DNA from 2 places in the Alkalinema sp. FACHB-956 genome. Region 2 is predicted to be linked to the other one. Evidence: predicted binding sites of a transcription regulator. Region 2 holds the regulator's gene; the other holds the start of a gene.
The links. The regulator HrcA, encoded in region 2, represses chaperone genes, less so after heat shock. The targets are predictions, from matches to a motif close to ANTTAGCACTCNNNANTNNNGAGTGCTAANT.

Region 1: the regulator HrcA is predicted to act here: its motif matches at 3,291-3,321, upstream of groL (chaperonin GroEL).

What each region holds. Positions count from the first base shown of each region.
Region 1 is NZ_JACJRC010000002.1:258,712-266,248, forward strand. It holds gene speY (deoxyhypusine synthase) at 666-1,949, opposite strand; gene H6G21_RS04540 (hypothetical protein) at 3,039-3,179, shown strand; gene groL (chaperonin GroEL) at 3,352-5,013, shown strand; gene mscL (large conductance mechanosensitive channel protein MscL) at 5,218-5,622, opposite strand; gene H6G21_RS04555 (DASH family cryptochrome) at 5,656-7,248, opposite strand; gene H6G21_RS04560 (YggT family protein) at 7,459-7,537, opposite strand, start outside.
Region 2 is NZ_JACJRC010000021.1:23,966-31,502, forward strand. It holds gene H6G21_RS18970 (50S ribosomal protein L32) at 1-48, opposite strand, end outside; gene H6G21_RS18975 (CAAD domain-containing protein) at 432-857, opposite strand; gene H6G21_RS18980 (YqiA/YcfP family alpha/beta fold hydrolase) at 1,016-1,651, opposite strand; gene H6G21_RS18985 (ATP-grasp domain-containing protein) at 1,980-3,179, shown strand; gene H6G21_RS18990 (CoA-binding protein) at 3,550-4,464, shown strand; gene hrcA (heat-inducible transcriptional repressor HrcA) at 4,568-5,656, opposite strand; gene H6G21_RS19000 (rhodanese-like domain-containing protein) at 6,277-6,624, opposite strand; gene H6G21_RS19005 (GspE/PulE family protein) at 6,857-7,537, opposite strand, start outside.

The sequences.
Region 1 (7,537 bases), on a different contig from region 2:
TAATCGATAATGTTACCTATTGTAATAATCAAGATATGTTTCTTTATCAACTTCGCTTGAACTTTATTTTGCAGGGATCGATCAAAATTGGTAAAGCGCGATCGACGAAAAGTTTCTAGAAGCACCCCTGATCGAGTTAATTCGAGCCAACTCGATCTAACTATGCTTGAGCTAAATACGTTCGAGCTCAATACGTTCAACCTAGGGACGTTCGAGCGAAAGGTATTTGAGCGAAAGGTATTCGAGCGAAAGGTATTCGAGCGAAAGGTATTCGAGCGAAATCTATGGGATCTGCATATGCGATGTGCAGTTGATGTGCGGTCGTTGATATCCAATCATTGATATTCGATCAATGTGCTGTTGATGGGTATTAAAGCTGACGCACCCAGCCTGTGATTAGAAATAGCTATAGCATTGATAAGTTTTACAAAAAGCACAATCGATTACAGAACGATCGAGATGGAGATCGGGATTGCCCAAGCAATTTAAGAACCCCTTGCAATCAGTCCAGCAATCTCTACAAATCTCGATCGCTCATTCATCAATGCCTCAACAATTTCGCACCGATGCCCCAGCAACGAGGCTCCAACAATAATAGGCAACCTCATAGATTGCATCGATTGCATCGTCTACAAGATTGCCCATTGGGTTGATTTCTGCGATCGTTACCGTCGGATCGGTGTTCCGCAGGGATAGGTTGCAACAGGTTTCTCAGGCACTTTGCCTAAAACAGGGTCTAAGATCGGTTTGTCTAAGACAGGTTTCTCTAGACCAGAGCTATCTGAGACGGATTTATCTATGACGGATTTGTCTATGATTGACAAGGCTGGAGCTTGAGATTTGAGCGTTGCAGCCGTTTTCTTCGCAGCATTGTAGTCTCGACGTAGCTCATCCATCATTGCATCCCGGCGATCGTAGAGCCGTTTTAAGGGCCGAGGTGCACTTTGGTTGAGGGTGTAAGCGGTCAAAATGGGCAGGGCGATGGTACTGTCGGTGTAGCACACGATCGCGCTGGGCAACTCTTCGGGATCAACCTTACCCCAACTGACCGCTTCACTGGGCGTGGCACCGGACAGCCCCCCCGTATCCGGTCGCGCATCAGTAATTTGGATAAAGAAATCATGGCCCCGTTCTTCCAATCCCAGGACTTCATGTAGTTGGGGCTGGGTTTGCAGAAGAAAGTTTTTGGGACTGCCACCCCCCAGGATAATGGCGGCACTTTTGCCCACGTCCCCAGACTCCGTTTGTCTCGCAGCATAGGCGATCGCTGCCGTTTCATTGACATCAATCATGGGATCGATAAACAGATCATTGCCATCCAGCGCCACCGCTGCCACATTCATACCGATCGAACTGTCCCCTGGAGAAGAGGTGTAGATCGGCACGCCACACTCATAGGCCGTGGACAGCAGCGACGGTTGTTGTACCCCCACCTGTTGCTCAATCTCGTAAACATACTTCCCTAAAAGGTAGTGAAACTCCGCTGTGCCCATGCGTTTCTGGAAGGGTTCTGCCTGGAGAATCTGACGCAAAAATGCATCGGTACTGAGCAGCACATCATAGTCAAACACAATGTCGTAAATGCGAATGCGACCTTCTTGCCGGAGTTTCACATCATCCACAAAGGGATTGCTGGCATAGAGGGCCAAGCCGAGGCCATAGTGCATGTCATGGTAGAGGTTGGCCCCTGTGCTGATAATCCAGTCAATAAAGCCCGCTCGCATCAACGGCGCGATCGCGGACACCCCAAATCCCGCCGGGGTTAAAGCCCCTGACAAACTCAGCCCAACCGTGACTCCTGGCTGAAAGACTTGCCGCGCTAACAACTGACAGGTTTCCCGGAGCCGTGCTGAGTTGTAAGCGGTGAAATAATGATCAACCAGATCCACAACATTGATGCTTTCCGGCATGGGCATCGGGGTGATTTTTTGACTGTAAAACTTTGACATGAGTGCACTCCAGACAGTAAAAAAGCATTCAGCTCAGTGAGAATTTCACTCAACGAGCCTTCCATTCAACAAAAGCTCAGCACAACGAAACTCGACAACGAAACTCAACGCAGAATACTTCCAGTCTTCCCTTGTCCGGCGTCTGTCCGTACAGGGTGCATCCCTATAGCAATCACTCAATTGGGAGTATTGATCACTTAATGGGGTATCACCTAGCCTAAAGGTAGGAGCCGGTTTGACCGAAAAACCAACTGATTGAACTAGCGGATTGACTTTACGTTAGGTTGACCTTGCGCTAGATTGCCCCTGCATCGGGTTGCCCCTGCATCAGATTGGATGAATCGTACAGCACAATGCTAGAAATCAATGGCAACGCAAAAACGTGGCAAAAGCGCAAAAACGTGGCAAATTTGTCAAACTCATTGACTCAAACTCAATGATTCGATCGAAGCTGTTGACCGATCAGGATCAGTTCCTCTTCTGTCCAGGGATTTCCGTTTTGGGTACCTCAGGTTCAGGAACCTCATCCCACCAAAGACCTTAATCGGTCTATATTTTCCAAAAGGCGGTTGAGATCCAACAGGTACAATCCATGGTCATGAATCTACGGTTCTCATCCACAGTCATAATCCACAGGTACAATCCACAGTGGAATGAGGTTTGTCGCGCTTGGAGCAAACCTGAGAGCTGGATAGAACATGTTGACCCACCCTGAACGTTGATCCACTCTGAATGTTGATGGCTCTGAGCTTTACAGGCTCTGAACATTCTCTGAACATTGATTCTGAACATTGATAGAGATTGCACAGCAGTAGAAGTTGCAGCACCATCACCCAATCAGAGCAGACCAGAGGAAGAATATAGAAATGCTAAGCGTACACTTAAGCGTGAGAACTGATACAGTCAACCGTGAAGCGATAGTCGATCGAATCAGCCTATACACGGCGGCTCACACCGATCCACCCAGGATAGTGCAGGATCTGTCTTACGTTTTTCCTTGAGGTTCACATCAAGATACCACAAGGGTCGCCAAGGGTAGTCAATCAGTGGGTAGTGCGCCAACTTGGTATACGCCCTTTTCGTTGATAGATGCCTCGATCCTACCATTGCCCTCCGGAAATGCACATTGCGGAATATCAGGATCTACACCTCACGCCATCAACGCGCGATCGACGAGCCACACCAGACCCACACTATACAGATCCCACAGATCCCATCGATCGCAGCTAGATTGCATCGATTAGATTGCATCGATTTAGGTCTGACCGCAGTGATGTTCTGCAGGACGCGATCCGGCGTGATCCATTGCAGCATGGAATGACGGTTTTCCGATCCTATAGCTTTTAGCACTCTTGGTCATGGAGTGCTAGAGTCAAATACGGAACTCTGGAAGGCATACACTATGGCAAAGATCGTCGTCTTTGATGAAGCTTCACGTCAGGCACTGGAACGCGGTGTCAATGCACTGGCCGATGCAGTGAAAGTGACTTTGGGGCCAAGAGGTCGCAACGTACTCCTGGAGAAAAAGTATGGTGCCCCCCAAATCGTGAACGACGGCATCAGCATCGCGAAAGAAATTGAACTGGAAGATCCACTGGAAAATACCGGCGCTTCACTCATCCGGGAAGTGGCTTCTAAGACCAACGATCTAGCTGGTGATGGAACCACCACTGCAACGGTTCTGGCCCAAGCGATGATCCGGGAAGGCATGAAAAATGTCGCCGCTGGCTCCAACCCGATCGCGCTGAAGCGGGGAATGGAAAAGGCTGTGGCTGCGCTGGTTGAAGAAATTCAAGCCGTCGCTAAGCCCGTTGCAGGCAATGCGATCGCCCAAGTTGCGACCATTTCCGCAGGCAACGACGAAGAAATTGGTGGGATGATTGCCCAAGCCATGGACAAGGTGGGCAAAGATGGCGTCATCACCGTGGAAGAGTCCAAGTCCCTGGATACCGACATGGATGTCGTGGAAGGGATGCAGATCGATCGGGGTTACCTGTCTCCCTACTTTGTGACCGATGTCGAGCGGTTGCTGGCTGAGTTTGAAAACATGGCCATCCTGCTGACGGATAAGAAAATCAGCTCCGTTCAGGAGTTGGTGCCCATTCTGGAGAAGGTGGCACGGGCTGGACAACCGTTGCTGATTATTGCGGAAGACATCGAAGGGGAAGCCCTGACCACTTTGGTGGTCAACCGTCTGCGGGGTGTCTTGAACGTTGCTGCGATTAAGGCTCCAGGCTTTGGGGAACGCCGCAAGTCCATGCTGCAAGACATCGCTGTGCTCACCGATGGTCAAGTGATCTCGGAAGACATGGGTCTGAGCCTGGATACCGCCACCCTCGATATGCTGGGCAAGGCGCGTAAAATCAGCATTACCAAAGATTCGACCACGATCGTGTCTGCGGCGGAGAATGCGGCTAACATCCAAAAGCGGGTGGAGCAACTGCGCCGGGAATTGGATGCCTCGGATTCCGAATACGACAAGGAAAAGCTATCGGAACGGATCGCCAAACTGGCCGGTGGCGTTGCAGTCATCAAGGTGGGTGCTGCGACGGAAACCGAACTCAAGGATCGCAAGCTGCGGATTGAAGATGCTCTGAATGCAACCAAGGCTGCGGTTGCTGAAGGGACAGTCCCCGGTGGTGGCGTGACCCTGTTGCACTTGGCTTCCAAGCTAGATGCGGTCAAAGCAGGCTTAACGAACTCTGAAGAGAAGATCGGTGTGGATATCATCGCCCGATCGCTGGAAGCACCCCTGAAGCAAATTGCCGACAATGCAGGGGTTGAAGGATCCGTTGTGGTTGAGAAAGTCCGTGCCCTGGACTTCAATATGGGGTATAACGCCCTGACCGATTCCTACGAAGACTTGGTGGCCTCTGGGGTAATCGATCCCGCTAAGGTTGTCCGTTCTGCGTTGCAAGATGCGGCGTCGATCGCTTCCATGGTACTGACCACGGAAGCCCTCGTGGTTGAAAAGCCTGAACCGAAGTCTGCGGCAGCACCCGATATGGGTGGCATGGGCGGTATGGGTGGCATGGGTGGTATGGGCGGCATGGGGATGATGTAATCCCTGGTGGTGTTGTCCGTCCCGTTAACGGCAACCTGTGAATCATAAAAAGCGCGATCGCTCTCTGATTTGAGGAAGCGATCGCGCTTTTCAGTATTGAGATTTATGGGATTGCCGGATGATCGACAAAATGATTGGGGCTATATACCGGGTATTTTTATAAAAGCTTGGGTATGAGCACATCGCTTGAGAGACTGAGGCAGATTAACGCGATTCAACCGCGCGGGCAATGCGTTCCAACAATACAACTTGCGGATCAGGTGCTGCTGCTGCCTCGGCTTCTTCTAGAGCCTTCTGGCGTTGCAGTTTCTTCTTGGCGGCTTCCATCGTGCGAATCAAGATAAAGATTGAAAGCGCAATTACCAAGAAGCTGAGTACCGCTGCCAGAAACTTACCGTAGAGGATGCCGTTGTAAGACAAAGCCTCTAGATTCTTGGCATTGATGGCGGTCAATGCAGGACTCAAAATTGCTGGCGTAATAATGTCTTCTACCAAGGAAGTAATAATTTTGCCAAATGCGCCCCCAATCACTACTGCAACTGCTAGGTCTACAACGTTTCCCTGCATGAGAAACGCCTTGAAATCATCCCAAAAGCTAGACCGTGCCATAAAAAGCTGTGCCTTCCTAATATCGAAAATTTGCTATGGGCGTATTATAGGGGCTGTTTCACTTCTATGAATCTCTTGCTTAGGGAGATTTTTATCTTTTTTTGGGAAATATCCTGTTTTTGGAGGAAACGCCGCTTCATAGCGTTGCTCGTTGGCCGTGGCAGATTTGAACAAATCAACGATCGGATGGGGATAATCCACGCCTACCCGTATCCCCCATTGTTTTTGCTCAGCGTTTGGTTTTTGCTCAGCGTTGCCCAATTTCCAGGGTTCATGCACTTGATTGACAGGTAATTTGGCCAGACAGGGCAACCAGTGTTTGACGTATTTTCCTTGGGGATCGTAATCCTTGGCCTGTTTCGTAATGTTGAAGAACCGGAAACCACGGGCATCATTCCCAACTCCGGCGGCGTAATTCCAATTCCCCCAGTTGCTGCACACATCGTAGTCAATCAGTTGGGACTCGAAATATTCCGCCCCCATCCGCCAATCGATCCCCAAATTTTTAGTCAGAAAACTCGCGACATTCTGCCGTCCTCGGTTGGACATAAAGCCCGTGGCCGCCAGTTCCTGCATATTGGCATCCACCAGCGGATATCCGGTTTGCCCCGCCTGCCATTGCTCAAAGCGTGGCCAATCCTGCTTCCAAGGAAAGCTCACGCCCCGTAAACCGTCTCGATAGAACACCCGATCGCCGTGCTTGGCGCAGACCCAGCGAAAATAATCGCGCCATAGAAGTTCAAAAATGAGCCAGTAGGTGGAGTCGTTGCGAATCCGTTGGGTTTCGTATTGGGCGACTTGCTCATAGAGATAGCGCGGCGATAGGCAGCCCAACGCTAACCAAGGGGAAAATTTGCTGGAGTCATCGGGATCCAACATGCCATTGCGGGTTTCTTTATAAATCCTCAGGCGATCGCGCTGCCAAATGTACGCTTGCACCCGGTTTATTCCCGCTGTTGCTCCACCTGTGAATTGAAATTGACACCGGGGATCCGCCGTAGGGCGGGTAACACCTAGGGTTTCTAAGGTTGGTAAGTCACCCCGATCGATCTGGGCGGGGAGGGTAGGAAGTGTGTTCGGGGTAGGGGCACAGGGGCGGATGGTTGCAGCCTTTTCGACTTGCTTGCGAAAGGTGGTGAACAGTTCTGGCAAGTCCGGCATCGCAAAGGGCAAGTCATCGGGATGGTACAGCGTAGCCCCCCAAGCCGTTTGCACTGGAATGTTCAACGCTTTGAGCGATCGTTGCAGGCCCTGTTCCACTTGCAGTTCCTCAGCGGTAACCTCTTGGTGAAAGGCGACCGCCTGGATCTCCAGACCATCTTCTGCACTCGAAAGCAGCTGCTGCACCAGCTTGGGGATTTCCACCTCTGGATACCCAACGCGGAGGATCAAATCACTTCCCAGCGTTTGCAACGATCGCCGCAGATCCGCCACGCTCTGCAACAAAAACTGCGATCGCCATGGCCCTGTTTTGGGAAACCCAAAGGAAGTTGTGCCAAACTGCCGCAGATCAAAACAGTAGACAGGGATCACCACAGCCCCGGACTGGGCAGCTTGGCTCAGCAACCCATGATCGTGAATTCGGAGATCATTACGGAACCAAAGAATAACTGCTTGTCTAGCCATAGTCCTTGTTCTCAACGTGAACTGACACCAGCTCGGTGCTCAAAGAGCTGCGCTTGAATCAACGGGCTGGCGATGCCATAAACCGCCATAAAAAACAGCGATCGTTGCGATCGCTGTCTCTTGAAAAGAGCTAAATAGATGGATGACTGCTAAGCGTAGCTTTTTAGCAGCATCATTTCGTAATCATTTCAAATCGTAATCATTTCGAATCTATACCATGCCCAGCAGCGAACTACTCACATACGCCATCGCGGGAGCCAATGCAGAAACAATTAACTGTCGAGCAACG
Region 2 (7,537 bases):
ACGCTGATCGCGTTTGCCATTGGAGGTTTTCTTCTTAGGACATGCCATAGTACTCTGAGTCTTGCTGTTTTAGACAACCTTTCAATTCTACGCTATTGGAAGAGCCTTGTCAGTTTTTCGATCGATAAGATCAATAAAATCCTACTCGCACTAAAAAGTATCAAAAAATATTCCGATCGCGCCATGCTCCTCCAAGGATCTCCCCCCACTTGCCCCCTGGAGCCCCCATTCGAACCCCTAAAAAAGTAGCCTCGAAAAAAGTAGCTTCGGAAGTTTGCACCCCGAAGCTACTTGGACGATCGAACACGATCTGATCAATTTCAAACTTTAATCAACAGATAGGCAGCAACCGTCCCCCATAACAGGATCTAACTGTCTATTGGTGAAGGCTGATTGATGTCCTTTCCACGATGAGATCCACGGTGAGAGTGTTACTTGGAACCCAGGACTTGATCCTTCGTATCGTTAAACTTCACATAGAACTCTTGGCGCTTTTCGGCCTTCAACATAAAGCGGATGATGAACCACGTGGAGTAGCCCAAACCAATCAACTCCAAAACGGGCTCAACCAACGGAATTTCATTCAAAGCAGCCAACAAAGCTAGGGTCAGCTTGACGGCTACGATCGACCCAAAAATCAATCCCAGGGTGACCATCAACTGCTTGTACTCAGTGAAGAATTCACCCAAACGCTCCGGCAGATTGGACAGAATCTCGTAGGCAACACTCAGCACTTCCTTGACCTGTTCGCTGGTCTCGTTTGAACTAGACAGTTGCGCCAGAGTGCCAGCATCTTCCAGGCTGATCGTTGCTTCCGATTGTGCTGTAGATTCAGCTTGTTGCAATTCAGTTTCCATACCTAACATTACGTCCTCTCAACCACGACTCGTTAATGATACTGCCTCTCTTGGATTTCTTGCCATCCGTTTTCACCAGGAGATAGGCAAATCAAATCAAACGCAACTTTTGACCCCAATTAGGCCCAAAGATCTCGAAGTGAAGCATTTACCCATTTTTAAGACTGCAAACCGCAGAATTGCTCAATTTTTTGCCAAATAGCTTCTGGAATCTCCGTGAGAGCATGGTCGTCATCCACGCTTTCCACCGTCACCCAAGGGCGATTTTGGGAATATTGATAACTAGATTGAATCGGAATGATTTGATCCCCTTGACCATGAATAATTAATGTGGGTAGGGATTTTTGTAAATGTGATTCAGAGTACTGTTCTAAATCCTGGATAAATTGATAGTGCAGCGGCAATTTTTGTCCTTCGCCATGGTGGTCAACCATCATCGGTTCCCCCGCTTGCCACTTGTGCAAAGCCGCTGGCTCGATCGTCGGCAGCCAGTTTTCCAAAAAATAAAAGGCGGGGGCTAGTAAAACCAACCTTTGCACATTCGCAAATCGCTCCCCCAACCAAGCGGCGGTCAGTCCCCCAAAACTAGAGCCAATCAGTGTCACAGCGGGTGCATCAGCAATTAGTGTTTGGACTTGGTGAATTTGACGACTGAGGGTGAGGTGCGAGAAATCATTTTGATTAAGATCCGGCGTAATGAGGGGTTGGTGATATTTTTGCCATCGGGATTTGGCAAACTGGGCTTTCCACGATCGTGGACTGGAGGCAAACCCATGGAGATAGACATACATCATAAGAAAACCCTATAAAAGTTATGATCAAAAATAATCATTAAAGGCAATCATTCAAAACAATCATTTTCCATCGGACGATCGTACGTTCCGTTAAACCTCGGTTGAATTGCCAACGATTCGGTGCATAAACCCTCCTAGACTCAGCCAGGACTCTGTCAGATGGGATATAGAGGGAATTGGGGTGTCCTCGCTAGGATGGGGCGTAATTGCCCCGGCAGAAAAACACGTAACAATCATGGCAGCGGGAACCCATGGATCTAATCGCTGCAAAAGTATATTTTAAGGAGTTGGAAGTCAGGACATGCCACCCAAAAGACGCAGGCGAACTATGGATCTCCTCGAATATCAAGCTAAAGAACTATTCCGCACGGTTGGCATTCCCGTCTTGCCCTCCCAACGGATCGATCGGCCCAAGGATCTGAGAAATCTCACCATTCCCTACCCTGTAGTTTTAAAGTCCCAAGTCTACATTGGGGGCCGGGGCCGCATGGGGGGAGTCCGCTTCGTTGAAAATACTATTGATGCGGTTGCCGCTGCCCAAACGATTTTTAATTTGCCCATCATGGGCGAATATCCCAAGGCTTTGCTGGCAGAAGCCAAATTTGATGCCGTTCAGGAGTTTTATTTAGCCGTTACATTAAACCGATCGATTCGTCGCCCGGTTCTCCTAGGCTCGTGTAAAGGGGGGATGGAAGTCCAGTCGGCCATTGACCAAATGCAGCAAGTCGTCGTGGACGGGGACTTTTCACCGTTCTATGCCAGACAGTTGGCCCTCAAGATGGGGTTGCAGGGCGATTTGATGAATGCTGTCAGCCAAGTGATTGAAAAAATGTATTGGCTGCTCGATGACAAGGATTTAGATCTGATTGAAATTAACCCGCTAGCGGTGGATCACGCCGGTCAGATCATGGCCTTAGATGGCAAGGTGACGGTCAACGATGGCTCCTTAGGGCGACATCCTGATCTCGCGAGTTTGAGCGAATCCCCGATCGTCAATCCCCTCGATCGGCAACCGGAACTGCAAATGACCATGGATACCAATGGGTCGATCGGCTTGATTTGCAATGGCGCGGGGTTGACCATGGCTACGCTAGATTTGGTGTATCAGGCCGGTGGTAAGCCCCTGTGTTTTCTCAACATCGGCAGCGAAACCCACCATCAATGGCTCCCCAATACCCTGTGTCAACGCTTGGATCAGGGGCTCCATCGCATGGGGCAACAGTCCCAACTTAAGATCATTTTAGTCAACTTAGTTGGCGGCATTGTTTCCTGCCAAGATATTGCCCAGACGTTAGTGGAGTTCCTGCAAAATCACACCCACAATGTGCGAACTTATACCCGGACTCAAGAAGACACGATCGTCAGCCGAGTCACCTTTACACCGCAAGTGATTGTGCGCCTCGCGGGCAAGGACTACGAAGCTGCTAAGGAAATCCTGAGTGGAACGTCGATCGTGGTTCTGGAGGATCTGGATGCAGCGATCAAGGAAGTGATGCAGCGAGTTAAACCTAATAAAACCTCGTCTTAACCAATACTTAACCCGAAGGAAACTCAGTAATTTTACGGAAATTCTTGAGTGGCCCAAGATCGGACGAAGACATCCGGGCATTGTAGGAAATGTCATCCATCTAGCCACAGCCCTCAACTAAAATCGCTATCCTATAAGCTTCACCTTATGTGTGCGCCAAGAATCCTGGGAGAGTGGTGGCTGTAAACTTGCTATCTTTTCAGCACGCAGGGAGTGGGGCTCGATCCTCAAACAGCTTGCGAGTTTGGAGACAACCGTTTTATAGTCCATAGCACAAGCTCTCAGGCGAATGTTTGAGCGAATGGATTCTTCCTGCCAAAGAATAAGTAATTTCGCTCAAGAATAATTAATCCAGTGCAGTTTGATATTTATGATTTTTTCGCCCACTAGCCAAGTCATTATTCAAGGGATCACAGAACCCCTAGGAATGACCTATGCTCCGTTAATGAAAACCTACGGCACTCATATTATTGCAGGGGTGAGTCCGGGGTATGGAGGCAGCACAGTGGCCGATATTCCGATTTACGACATGGTTGAACAAATTCCCACGATCGCGCGGGGCATCTCAACCACAGTTATCTGCACCCATCCCTATGCAGCCTTGGATGCGGCGCTGGAGGCCATTCGAGCTGGCATTCGGCAAATTATTCTCATTAGCCAAGGGATTCCGCCCCTAGATATGGTGCATCTTGTGCGCCAAGCGGAGGCAACGGAAACGTTGGTGGTTGGCCCCAATGGCCCTGGAGTGATTGTGCCAGGACAGTTATTGTTGGGCATTCATCCCCCCGATTTCTACATGCCAGGGAATGTAGGATTAATCACCCGCAATGGCCCCCTAACCTATGAAATTGCCCGCACCTTAACCAGGGCGGGGATTGGACAGTCGATCGGGGTCAGTATTGGCTGTGATGCGATCGTGGGTTCCACGTTTCCCCAATGGCTACAAATTCTGGAGGAAGACGACCAAACGGAGGCGATCGTTTTAGTGGGAGAGATTGGCGGCGATAGTGAAGAACGGGCAGCCCACTATATTTCAGAGGCGATCGATAAGCCCGTTGTCGCTTACATTGCTGGTCACACTGCTCCGCGTAATCGTCGAATTGGCCATGCAGGGGCCATTATTGAATCCAAAACCTTCGACTTTGGCCCAGATATTGGGACAGCAGAAAGTAAAGTAGCGGCCTTCAAGCGGGCGGGAGTTCCCGTGGCCGAGCGTCCCTCCCAAATTCCTGATTTGGTGCATAAATTGCTGAAGCGATCGCCTTCAAAACTCCAAGCCTCATGACACAAAGAACTTTTGCGATCGCTGACACTCTGAGGGATTTATCTGGCTCATAGCTGTCTCATAGAGATTTTTCTGTGAACCAGAAAAATCTAAGTGCAAGGGGTTAACTGAGGCGTTCCGAGAGGTAATCTGCGGTTGCTTCCACTAGCGCGATCGCGTTGTCGTAGTCCATTCGGGTGGGGCCTAAAACGCCAATACTCCCCACAGGAATGTTGCCGCGATGGTAGGTGGAGGAAATGAGTGTGCAGGAACGAATCGGTTCAAGGGGATTTTCTGCACCAATGCGCACCATCACCCGTCGATCGCGGGAGGCTTGTAAATCGCCACCTTGGGGTCGATCGAAAATCAAAGGCACCAGTTGCTGTTGCCCTTCTTCTAATAATTGCAAAATGGTTTGTAACTGTTGCAACTCGGAAAACTCCGGTTGCCGCAGCACTTCTGCCAAGCCGCTAATCAAAATCTGAGTGGGCGCAGCCCCCTGAGCCAGCCGTTGATCCACTTCCTGGACGATCGCGGTCAGCAAGCTACCATACCGCTCAAATTCCTGTCCCAGTTCCCGCCAGTCCACGGCCTGCACATCCACTAACGTTTTGCCTCGGAGGCGATCGTTCAAAAAGTTGGACAACACCTGTAATTCCTGCTCCAACAATTCCGCATCTTCCGGCTCCGGCGATTCCGGCAAATCCATCAGCACCGACTGCGTTTCATAGGTATCTGTCACCAGAATTAGCATCACTCGCTTGGGGTCAACTTGCACCAGTTGCAAATGGCGCAGCTCCAAATTGTGGGTGAGCGGGGTCGTAATCAGGGTGATGTAGCCACTCAAAGTTGCAAGAATTTGTGCAGCACCTTTTAAAACAGCTTCTGCGCTCCAGTTGCTTGCCTGCAAGCGATCGGCCAACAATCGTTCTACCTGGGGCGTCATCTGTGGCATGGGCTGCATCAAATGATCCACATACAATCGATAGCCCGAATCCGACGGAACTCTGCCCGCCGAGGTATGGGGCTGATACAACAGGCCCGCTTTCTCCAAAAACCCCATGGCATTCCGAATCGTCGCGGAACTCACACTCATCTTATATTCTTTAACCAGTACTTCTGATCCGACGGGTTCTGCGGTGGCAACATAGTGTCGTACCGTAGCCCAAAGAACCTGCTGCTGGCGGTTGTTAAGGGTGACTTGAATAGACATTTTGAAGCTACTGGGAAGGGAACTAAACGGGCGTTAAATGAGGATTAAAACGGATTAAGGTTCAAAACAGATTCAGTACAGATGCAGTTAAAACAGATGCAGGGAAACCTGCTGCTCGCGTAAAATCACTGACTATTGACCAACTGACGGCCCATTGGACCAACTGACGGCCCACAGACTGACTGCCCTTCAGCACAAGATTGCTATGGAAACTCCGGTCCGCAGGCGATTCCGGTTCGCAAGCAATATTTCCGCAGGCAATCCTGGAGTCGTCAAGGTGCGATCGAAGAAATTCTAAAAATGTAGAAAAATCTTGACGGACAACTTCACGCTCCGATCTCCTAGCAGACTCAACAGAACGTAACAGACTCAACAGACTTCTGGCACAGAACCCGGAAGTTGTTAAGTTTTTGCAATTTCTGCAATGATGTGTCCCTAAGATAGCAGATCTCGTTTTCTGTCGTTGCTGAGGGTGAGCAGTTTTGGCGCAATTTTCAAAAGCAAGAATGCAGCATTTGTAGGCAGTTCTCTCCCTTGGCAGAGTCCCACCTGATTTGCACTTGTCAAAATTCTTGCACTTGTCAAAATTCGCCGATCGTCTAGTCAAACCAGAAGGCTGGCTAGTAGCGAGGAATCGACGGATCGATCAATACGGAGTAAGCGTCAATCCCCCCAGTAATATTCTTCACTTGCGTAAATCCCTGTCCCATCAGCCATTGGCACATCTGGGCCGATCTCATACCGTGATGACACAACACCACAATGGCTTGATCCGCATCCAGACGACTGTGAATATCCCGCGACCAGACTTCGTACTGGCTTAAGGGGAGACTGATGCTATTCGGTAACTGCGCGATCGCCAGTTCTTCCGGCTCACGGACATCCACGAGTTGCAAGGAATCCGGCATATTGGCCAATTGTTGAGCCAGTTCTTCAACACTAATGCTGGGCAGAGTGGGTTGAAACATAGGAATGGAGACTTAACAGGCTGGGGACTAACGGACTAGGGACTAACAGGCTGGGGACTTAACGGTCTGAGAACTTAAAAGGATTGAAACTCAAGCTCATAGATAATCCCCGCCCAGCCTACCATGCTCTCCAATCCGCAAACGAGTCCCCGTTGATCAATCTCAGGGGATCCCCTGCATTCAACGGGTTAATAATGCGCTAACAATGAGTTCACCATTGGTTGACCGTGGTCTAAATCGCTTGTTGATTAATCACCTTGATATGGGTGGGCGGAATGTGGGCGGGTGGGCGGACGGTTTTTCGGCGGGCAAGGGCACTGTGGGGCAATACCCGCAAAATTTCATCCACCGTTGTCACCCCTGCGTTAACTTTCGCGATCGCGGCCATGCGGAAGGATTCAAAATTACTCTCCGCTAAATATCCATGGAGTTGGGTCATGGTGCCTTCATAGATAATCTGTCGCACCGTGTCGTCGATATTCAGCAGTTCAATGATGGCTTCCCGACCCAAATGTCCGGAGTTGAAACACCGTGCACAACCTTTCCCCTTCATCCAATTGTGGGCTTGGGCTTCTTCACGGGTAATGCCCAAAATCGTCAATTCTTTGTCGGTCGGGGTATAGGGTTCAGCACAATGGGGGCAGACCTTGCGCACCAACCGTTGGGCTACCACGCCTAACAAGGCATCACTCAGCAACCCAGGATCCGGCCCAATATCCTTCAAACGAGGAATCGCACTGGTGGCATCATTGGTGTGCAGGGTGGTCAGTACTAGGTGACCTGTTAAGGCTGCACGTACAGCGGTTTCTGCGGTTTCATGATCACGAATTTCCCCCACCATAATGATGTCCGGATCCTGCCGCAGAATCGATCGCAGCCCTGCTGCAAAGGTCATGCCTGCGGCTTCATGGAC